DNA from 4 places in the Rhizobium sp. SL42 genome. Region 1 is predicted to be linked to each of the others. Evidence: predicted binding sites of a transcription regulator. Region 1 holds the regulator's gene; each other region holds the start of a gene.
The links. Region 1 encodes LexA, which represses DNA repair genes until DNA is damaged. Its sites were predicted from a motif close to TGTTCNNNNTGTGTTCNG; they were not measured.

Region 1 (2,201 bases):
CAACGGAACTGGCACGGGTTCATGGCTTCACGCCGACACCCGGCATGCCGGCCGAAGTGATGATCCAGACCAACGAGCGCACCTTCTTCAACTATATCGCCAGACCGATTACCGACAGCATGTCGCGCGCCTTTTCCGAACAGTGACCCATCAGCGACCGGGGGCTACACCAACCCCGGTCCAATACTTGCGCCACAGGACAGACCGCTGCCGTGAGCCCTGTCCGCACGGACTTATCAACGCACGATGCCATCGACCCGGAACACCGCACCGTCGCTACGATTGAAGACGGTGTCTATGCCGACGGCTTTGGTGCGCCGCGGCCACCCGAGTAAATTGGCATTGGCGATTTTTTTCGCAGTCGGTCAGCAAATCACATGCAAAGTTCACGGAAATTTATCCCCTTGCGGAACACATATGGAACATATAGTGTCTGTTCTGTATTTGTTTCACCAATTGGGGCATCGCATATGCTGACGCGCAAGCAACAGGAACTGCTTCTATTCATCCATGAACGGATGAAGGAATCCGGCGTGCCTCCCTCTTTCGACGAAATGAAGGACGCACTCGATCTGGCGTCGAAATCCGGGATTCACCGGTTGATCACGGCACTGGAGGAGCGCGGCTTCATCCGCCGCCTGCCGAACAGGGCTCGAGCGCTTGAAGTCATCAAGCTGCCGGAAGCCTATACGCCGAGCCTGCAGCCACGGCGCGGCTTTGCGCCCAGCGTGATAGAAGGCAGCCTTGGCAAGACACCGCCGGCACCAGCTGCGCCGAGCAAGTCGTCCCCTGACGGCGGATCCGCATCGGTGAGCGTTCCGGTCATGGGCCGGATCGCCGCAGGTGTTCCAATCTCTGCCATCCAGAACAATACCCATGACATCACCGTACCGGCCGAGATGATCGGCTCGGGCGAGCACTATGCGCTGGAGGTCAAGGGCGATTCGATGATCGATGCCGGCATTCTCGACGGCGACACCGTGATCATCCGCAATGCATCCAACGCCAATCCCGGCGACATCGTCGTGGCCCTGGTTGACGACGAAGAGGCTACGCTGAAGCGCTTTCGCCGGCGTGGGGCATCGATCGCGCTGGAGGCGGCCAATCCGGCCTACGAGACGCGCATTTTCGGGCCAGACCGGGTGAAGATCCAGGGCAAGCTCGTCGGCCTCATCCGCCGCTATCACTGACGGGTCGTGCCGGCGTCTGCTCGTCTTTTCGGTCGCGCCATTTGGCCTGCTCTCCCCCGGTTCCGCTCCATGTTGCCAGACTACTGCTGGGAAAGCAGGTCGGCCGAATGGCTTTCGGCTTGCGAACCGTTTTGCCAATCATACAGGCGGTGACGCGTCCAGGGACGCGACGGACCGGCAAAGGAAGGGACGATCGTCAGCGTGCGGCTGGAGCGATCACGAAGGAAGATTTCGAGGGTTCCGCTACTGCGCAGACTGTCAGCCGAAATCAGCCGCGCGCCGGACCGGCAGTCGTCAAAACCCGGGCGCTGGGAAACGATGACAAGATCGGCTAGATCACAGGCGATGCCCGTCACCTCGTGGCGGTCGAGCGTGATGATGCGCCAACCGTCAAGCACGGCGGCGCAGGCGCTCTTGGTGCAGGTGAAATACCGGTTGCCGGCTGAGGCGAGAAGATCTTCGAGCCGTTGACGGGCCACAGAGATTTCCATTTCCGACAGAGGCGTGCGCCTTGGCCTGTCCGGCGAAACAGCGTCGACTGCAGGACCGGACATTGTCTGTGGCGCAATCGCGGCGGTAACGCCGAGCGCGGGCTGCCATTGATCGAAGATGAAAGCGGGCGGGCGGATGCGGTTGGTGGCGATCCGATCACCCTCCGTCGGCGTTGCTGTCGTGCCCGGCCAGAATCCTACCAACCGCCCGTCTTCACTGACGACCAGATCGGCCCTCGGCTTCTGGTTCGAAAGGGCCGCCGCCAGCAAGGTGACGGCCATCACGACGGTCCCCGCATGACGCAAAGGACTGCGCAAAAGCGTCAACAGCAGAAAACCGGCAACGGTCAGCGGCAGGAGCCAGTCCGGTTGACGCGTGAACGCGTAACCGTCACCCCATCCTGCAATCTCCCGGGCGACAAGCAGGACCCATTCGAGGCCGTAGCCCATGACAATTAGGAATGGGGCGTCGAGCCCGAGCGGCATGAGAATCATCGCAACAAAGCCTGCCGGCATCACA
Region 2 (2,201 bases), 1.0 Mb from region 1:
ATGGCTGTTCGGCGACAGGAACAGGTCCTCACGCAGATGCAGACTGCGGCGGGTCAGGCCAAGACGCTTGGTCGCCATTTCGAAGCGGCGGCTGATCTGCCAGGCGTAAGGACCGGCGCCCTTCATCCGCTTACCGAATTCGGCATCGTAATCCTTGCCGTCCCGCATCGAGCGGACCAGCGACATCACATGCCGGTAGCGGTCCGGATAATGCTGCAGCAGCCAGTCGCGAAACAGCGGGCTGACCTCAAGCGGCAGGCGCAGCAGCACATAGCTGGCCTCCGTCGCGCCCGCTGCCTTGCCGCTGTCGAGAATGCGTTCGATCTCATGGTCGTTCAGTGCCGGAATGACCGGCCCGAGCATCACGGCAACCGGGATGCCGGCTTCCGACAGCCCCTTGATCGTCTCCAGCCGCTTTGACGGCGTGGCCGCGCGTGGCTCCATCAGCCGGGCAAGCTTGCGGTCGAGCGTCGTTACCGAAATGCCGACCTTGGCGAGGCCGCGCTCCGCCATCGACTTCAGGATGTCCACGTCGCGCAGCACCAGCGCCGACTTTGTGACGATCACCACCGGATGATTGGCCTTGTCGAGCACTTCGAGGATCTGGCGCATGATCCGCCATTCCCGCTCGATCGGCTGATAGGGGTCCGTATTGGTGCCGATCGCGATCGGCCGCGGCTTGTAGCCCGGCTTCGACAATTCCCGTTCCAGAAGCTTCGGTGCATCCGGCTTGGCAAACAGCCGCGCCTCGAAGTCGAGACCGGCCGAGAGCCCCATATAGCTGTGCGTCGGGCGGGCGAAGCAATAGATGCAGCCATGCTCGCAGCCGCGGTAAGGATTGATCGAACGATCGAAGGGAATATCCGGCGATTCATTGCGGGTGATGATCGTTCTCGGCTTCTCGACCTGCACTTCCGTCTTGAACGGCGGCATGTCCTCAAGGCTCTGCCAGCCGTCATCGAAGGCCACGCGTTCCGTTGGTTCGAAGCGACCGCCCGGGTTGAGCGTTGCCCCGCGACCGCGGCGTCGGTCGATCTCGATCCGGAGCCCGGAAGAGGTCATCACCGCATCGGCAATATCTGCCGTATTGCCAGGCTGAAAGGCAGCCTGGCCCACAAGAGACAGCTCGTTCATGTTTAGCTCCTCGCGGGGGCAATCAGTCCCGCCGAATGACTATATTCCTACCATCATCAATGAGAACATTGCAAGAACAAAATTGAAAAATCGGGCCGCCGCAAAGCGGTGGCAAATCTTTGTGCAATGCGATAGAGATAGGCAATGTTGACAGTGATCATGGAATGCCGCGATCAGGAGCCTGAACTTGCTCAGACGCTGTCGGTTCTCGTAGCCGGCGCTGTTGAAGGCCTTGTGAGCGATGTTATTGTTCTGGACCACGGCTCCAAGGACGGTTCGTCCTTTGTGGCGGATGCCGCAGGCTGCCGCTTTTATCAGCAATGGGACATGAAGGACCTGCTCGGCACGGCGCGCGGCGAGTGGCTGCTCCTGGTCGAGCCCGGGGCGCGGCTGACACAGGGCTGGATCGATGAGGTCGCCGAATACGTCGCGCTCAACAAGATGCCGGCCCGGTTTTCGGAATCACGTGCCTATCGGCTGCCATTGTATCGCCGCCTGACCCGGTCTCGCCCGCCACTGGAAAATGGCCTGCTGCTGCCCAAGCGCCAGGCGCAGACGCTGGTCAGGTCGGGCATGGATCTTCGCGATCTGGCAAATGGCCACAAGCCGCGGCGGTTGACGTCTGAAATTATCCCGTCCTGGGTCGCGCGCGAAGCCAGGCGCTGAAGCGCATACTGGCGGTGTTATTTGCCGCGCGTCAGGTGCTCGTCGAGCCGTGGCATGATCTCGACGAAATTGCACGGCATATGGCGGTAGTCGAGCTGCAGCTTCAGGATGCCATCCCAAGCATCCTTGCAGGCGCCGGGCGATCCCGGCAGCACGAAGATGAAGGTCGCGTTGGCGACCCCGCCGGTTGCCCGCGACTGGATGGTCGATGTGCCGATCTTGTCGTAGGAAATTCGATGAAACACTTCGGAAAAGCCGTCCATGCGCTTTTCGAACAACGGTTCCAGCGCCTCCGGCGTGACGTCGCGGCCGGTAAAGCCGGTGCCCCCGGTGGTGATCACCACATCGACGGCATCGTCTTGCGTCCAGGCCTGAACCTGATCGAAGATCGACTGCCTGTC
Region 3 (2,201 bases), 520 kb from region 1:
TCGCGCATCTGGAAGGATGCGCGCACCAGGATAGCCATATTGTTGAGCGGGTGCTGGTTGCGTTGCAGCTGCTCGATTTCCTCGCCGACGGCTCGGGCTTCCTCTTCAGAATCCCAAGCTGCGTGCACGACGACCTTGTCGTCGTTGGGGTCGACGCGGTCAGTGAATAGCGTCTTGCCGAGGCGGCCTTCGTTATGGGCGATCAGATGGCCGGCGGCACCCAGAATGTGTTCCGTCGAGCGGTAGTTGCGCTCCAGCTTGATGACCTTGGCGCCGGGGAAATCCTTGTCGAAACGCAGAATATTGTCGACTTCGGCGCCGCGCCAGCCATAGATCGACTGGTCGTCGTCGCCGACGCAACATACGTTCTGTTGAACACCTGCGGGACGCTGCGCCAGCAGCCTGAGCCACATGTACTGGGCTGTGTTGGTGTCCTGATACTCGTCCACCAGAATGTATTTGAACTTCTGGTGATACTCCCTCAGCACATCCGGATTGGCGCGGAACATGCGGATCGGATGAAGCAGGAGATCGCCGAAATCGCAGGCGTTCAGAGTCTTCAGGCGGGCCTGATACGTGGCATAGAGTTCGCGGCCCTTGCCGTTTGCGAAAGCACGGGCATCTCCTTCGGGGATCTGCGCCGGTTCGAGTGCCTTGTTCTTCCAGCCATCGATCATGGCGGCAAATTGCTTGGCCGGCCAGCGCTTGTCGTCAAGGCCCTCGGCCTGAATGATCTGCTTGATCAGGCGCACCACGTCATCGGTATCAAGAATAGTGAAATCCGACGAGAGCCCAACCAGTTCGGCATGGCGACGCAGGAGTTTGACGCCGATCGAGTGGAAGGTTCCGAGCCAGGGCATGCCTTCAACGGCACCGCCGACAAGGTGGCCGATGCGCTCCTTCATCTCCCGTGCCGCCTTGTTGGTGAAGGTCACGGCGAGAAGCTGAGAGGGGAAGGCGCGGTTGGTCGCAAGAATATGAGCGATGCGGGTGGTGAGCACACGGGTCTTACCGGTTCCCGCGCCCGCCAGCACAAGAAGCGGACCATCGACAGTTTCGACGGCCAGGCGTTGTTCAGGGTTCAAACCGGAGAGATAATCGGGAATGCGTGCCTGGTCGCGCGCCGCCATGGCGCGGGCGGCAATACCCAGCCCGCTGCCGGAAGATGGGGCAGCGGTGCTGGCTTTCGCCGGCGCCGGCTTGCGCGGGGCAGGTTCTTCATCGAAGAAAGGAATGTCGTCGAAACCGTTACTCATGCGGCTCAATGTAGTGATTCGGTATGGAAAGGCCAGACAAGGCGTTCTGGTTTTATTCCAGATTGCTTGCTTGCCGACGGTTTTTGCAACTGGCGCGCAAGCGGGGATTGGCACAGAATGCTGTCAGCCGGTGCAGGTTGTCCTGTCGCCAGCGACTGCCGACGGTTTTGGCGACAAAGCCGTCGCGAACCACGGTCCCCAATTCAGGGCGCCAATCACGGGCGCGTGAATTCGCGTGATATTACAAATCAGTAAGCTTGACGATCGGCCATTGCATTCGGCCCCTTGAAACCAGATAGTTCAGCACGATTTTCATTGCATTAATTTGGAGTTCCGCATGCCGCTTTGGAAGCAACTCGGTCTTAGTCTGTTGCTGCTTTTCGCAGGGCTGTGTCTTTGGGTCTATGTGTCGCCGCAGGCTGGCCAGACCCTGGTTCAGATGGGCGTGCCGCAGAATGTCGTTTCGCTTGTTTCAAATTCGGCAGCAGGTGGTGAAGGGCAGCAGGCCCAAGGCCAGTCATCGGATCAGTCGCGGGGCAAGGGGCAGGCTGCAGGCCAAGGGCAGCGTCAGGGCGGTCGCAACCAGTCGATCCTGATCGTCACTCAACCGGTTACGGTTGGCGTGCTGAACGACCGCCTGAGCGCAATCGGCGACGGCGAAGCCATCCAGGCGGTTACCGTGATGCCACAGGCTTCCGGAACGATCACCGAGATCCTCGTATCCTCCGGCGAACGGGTGACGAAGGGGCAGGTTATCGCCAAGCTCGATGACGATGAGCAGATCATATTGCGTGACCTGGCCAAGGTCGGTCTGCGCAGCGCCAGTGAAAAATCCGAATCCTATCGCAACCTGCAGAGCTTCTCGCGGCTCGAAGTTCTCGACGCCCAGATTGCGCTGGAACAGGCGCAATTGGCCCTGACAACAGCGGAACTCAATCTCAAGCG
Region 4 (2,201 bases), on a different replicon from region 1:
GGTCGGCATCAACGAGATGCAGACCGGATATCATCGCCTGGGCTTTGGCGGCGGGCATGCCGATGCGGACGCCGGCCTTGAAAGCCGCAGCGTCGATTGCCGTTACGGTGCGTTTCGATCCACTGCGCGCAACGACCACGACCGGTGTTTCAGGCAAAATTCCGGGATCCGCGCGTCTGATCCTGTCCGTCGCGAGCGTGGGGAGAAAGACTGATACGACCCGTGGCATCGCAGGCACCTATTTCAAATTCTGCGGCTGCTCCCGCTCTTGCTCTGATCAGTTCCGCCAGCCACCGCGCCCGGCCGATGCCCGGCACGGGAAGCGGCTCGGAAGGCAAAACACTGATACGCCACCGTGTTGTGGCGGCCGTCGGCTGCCCGAAATCGGCGGCCTCCGTCGGGCGACGCCATCGTCGAAGCGCAATCCCGATCGTTCCTGAAGCCTCGGCTGCAAGCTGCAACCGTCTGGAAGCCGTCATCGGTAGACGCACCAGCTCGGCAACGACGGCGCCAAGCCCACCGAAACGCAGGCCCTCTTCGAAATTCGTCAGAACGTCCTCTTCCCGGTCGGCTTCGACATAGATCACCCGGTCATGATGGAGCCCCGCCTGGGCAAGAGCCGGCGCAAAGAGATCCGGCCGTGTCAGGCACCAGAGCACGTCGCCCTTGGTTCGCGCGACGATGCCTGCGACAAACAGCGCGGCTGCTGCCCCATGAACTGCGTCTGCCCCGCCACCGGCCACCTCATGCAGGGCACCGAAGGCCAGCCCGCCACCGGGAAGCTTTGCGTCGATATCGGCAAGACCGAATGACAGAACCTCACCCTTGCGCACAGCTCTGCCTTCGAGGCGCTGGATGCGCTCGCGAAGATCTGCGATGGTCGGGTTGAGGGCGGAGTCATGCATGGGCTGCGGATATCTTCTCGATGCTGTTCAGGGCTTTCCAGCAGCGATCGCGGCTGTTATGTTCTTTATTTGTTCTTGCCTGCCACATGAGTCAATGCTGATTCTTGCGGTGGCTAAAGCGGGGATGGCGGGTTGCTGCGCACAAGCGACGTGCATCCAGCCCAAAACGGCCAGAACAGACAGGCACTTATCGGGGATCACGGCATGACGGTTGCCTATCTGGAAAAACTGAACGAACAGCAGCGTCAGGCTGTGGAACACGGCGTTGGACTGGCAGACGGACAGGAGGCAGGACCGCTGTTGATCATCGCCGGCGCCGGATCCGGCAAGACCAATACCTTGGCGCACCGGGTCGCTCATCTGATCGTCAACGGCGCCGATCCGCGCCGGATCCTGCTGATGACATTTTCCCGTCGAGCGGCGTCCGAAATGGCGCGCCGTGTCGAGCGGATCTGTCAACAGGTGCTTGGTGCCAATTCCGGGATCCTCACCGATGCGCTTTCCTGGTCCGGCACGTTTCATGGGATCGGCGCACGGTTGCTGCGGATCTATGCCGAGCAGATCGGGCTCAATGTGGATTTCACCATCCACGATCGCGAAGACAGCGCCGACCTGATGAACCTTGCCCGTCACGAGCTCGGATTCTCCAAGACCGAAAGCCGGTTTCCGTCCAAGGGCACGTGTCTGTCGATCTATTCGCGTGCGGTCAATTCACAGGCGCCGCTGAACGAGATCCTGCGCCAGCATTATCCTTGGGTGGCGACTTGGGAAGAACAGCTGAAGCAGCTGTTTTCCGCTTACGTCGAAGCCAAGCAGGCCCAGAACGTGCTCGATTACGACGATCTTCTGCTCTACTGGGCGCAGATGGTCAGCGATCCTGATCTTGCCGACGATATCGGCAATCGCTTCGACCATGTCATGGTCGATGAATACCAGGATACCAACAGGCTTCAGGCCTCGGTGTTGATGGCGCTTAAACCCGGCGGGCGTGGGTTGACGGTGGTCGGCGATGATGCGCAGTCGATCTATTCGTTTCGGGCGGCAACCGTTCGCAACATCCTCGATTTTCCGACGTCCTTCAGCCCGGCCGCCGACATCATCACGCTCGATCGCAATTACCGCTCGACGCAGCCTATCCTGACGGCTGCCAATGGCGTCATCGATCTGGCGCGCGAGCGCTTCACCAAGAACCTGTGGACCGACCGGCAATCGATGGAGCGACCAAAGCTCGTCAGCGTCAAGGACGAGACTGAACAGGCGAATTTCATTGTCGACCAGGTGCTGGCCAATCGCGAG

Region 2: a site for LexA is predicted at 1,196-1,213, ahead of IM739_RS07140 (PA0069 family radical SAM protein). Genes of this name have one in related genera too.
Region 3: a site for LexA is predicted at 1,299-1,316, ahead of IM739_RS14630 (ATP-dependent helicase). Genes of this name have one in related genera too.
Region 4: a site for LexA is predicted at 965-982, ahead of IM739_RS22420 (ImuA family protein). Genes of this name have one in related genera too.

The regions. Positions count from the first base shown of each region.
Region 1 covers NZ_CP063397.1:2,573,742-2,575,942, reverse strand. Annotated here, with positions in the region: gene IM739_RS12210 (HlyD family type I secretion periplasmic adaptor subunit) at 1-146, shown strand, start outside; gene lexA (transcriptional repressor LexA) at 471-1,190, shown strand; gene IM739_RS12200 (ComEC/Rec2 family competence protein) at 1,271-2,201, opposite strand, start outside.
Region 2 covers NZ_CP063397.1:1,543,125-1,545,325, forward strand. Annotated here, with positions in the region: gene IM739_RS07140 (PA0069 family radical SAM protein) at 1-1,134, opposite strand, end outside; gene IM739_RS07145 (glycosyl transferase) at 1,279-1,800, shown strand; gene moaB (molybdenum cofactor biosynthesis protein B) at 1,818-2,201, opposite strand, start outside.
Region 3 covers NZ_CP063397.1:3,091,398-3,093,598, reverse strand. Annotated here, with positions in the region: gene IM739_RS14630 (ATP-dependent helicase) at 1-1,256, opposite strand, end outside; gene IM739_RS14625 (efflux RND transporter periplasmic adaptor subunit) at 1,594-2,201, shown strand, end outside.
Region 4 covers NZ_CP063399.1:21,520-23,720, forward strand. Annotated here, with positions in the region: gene IM739_RS22415 (Y-family DNA polymerase) at 1-229, opposite strand, end outside; gene IM739_RS22420 (ImuA family protein) at 150-905, opposite strand; gene IM739_RS22425 (ATP-dependent helicase) at 1,110-2,201, shown strand, end outside.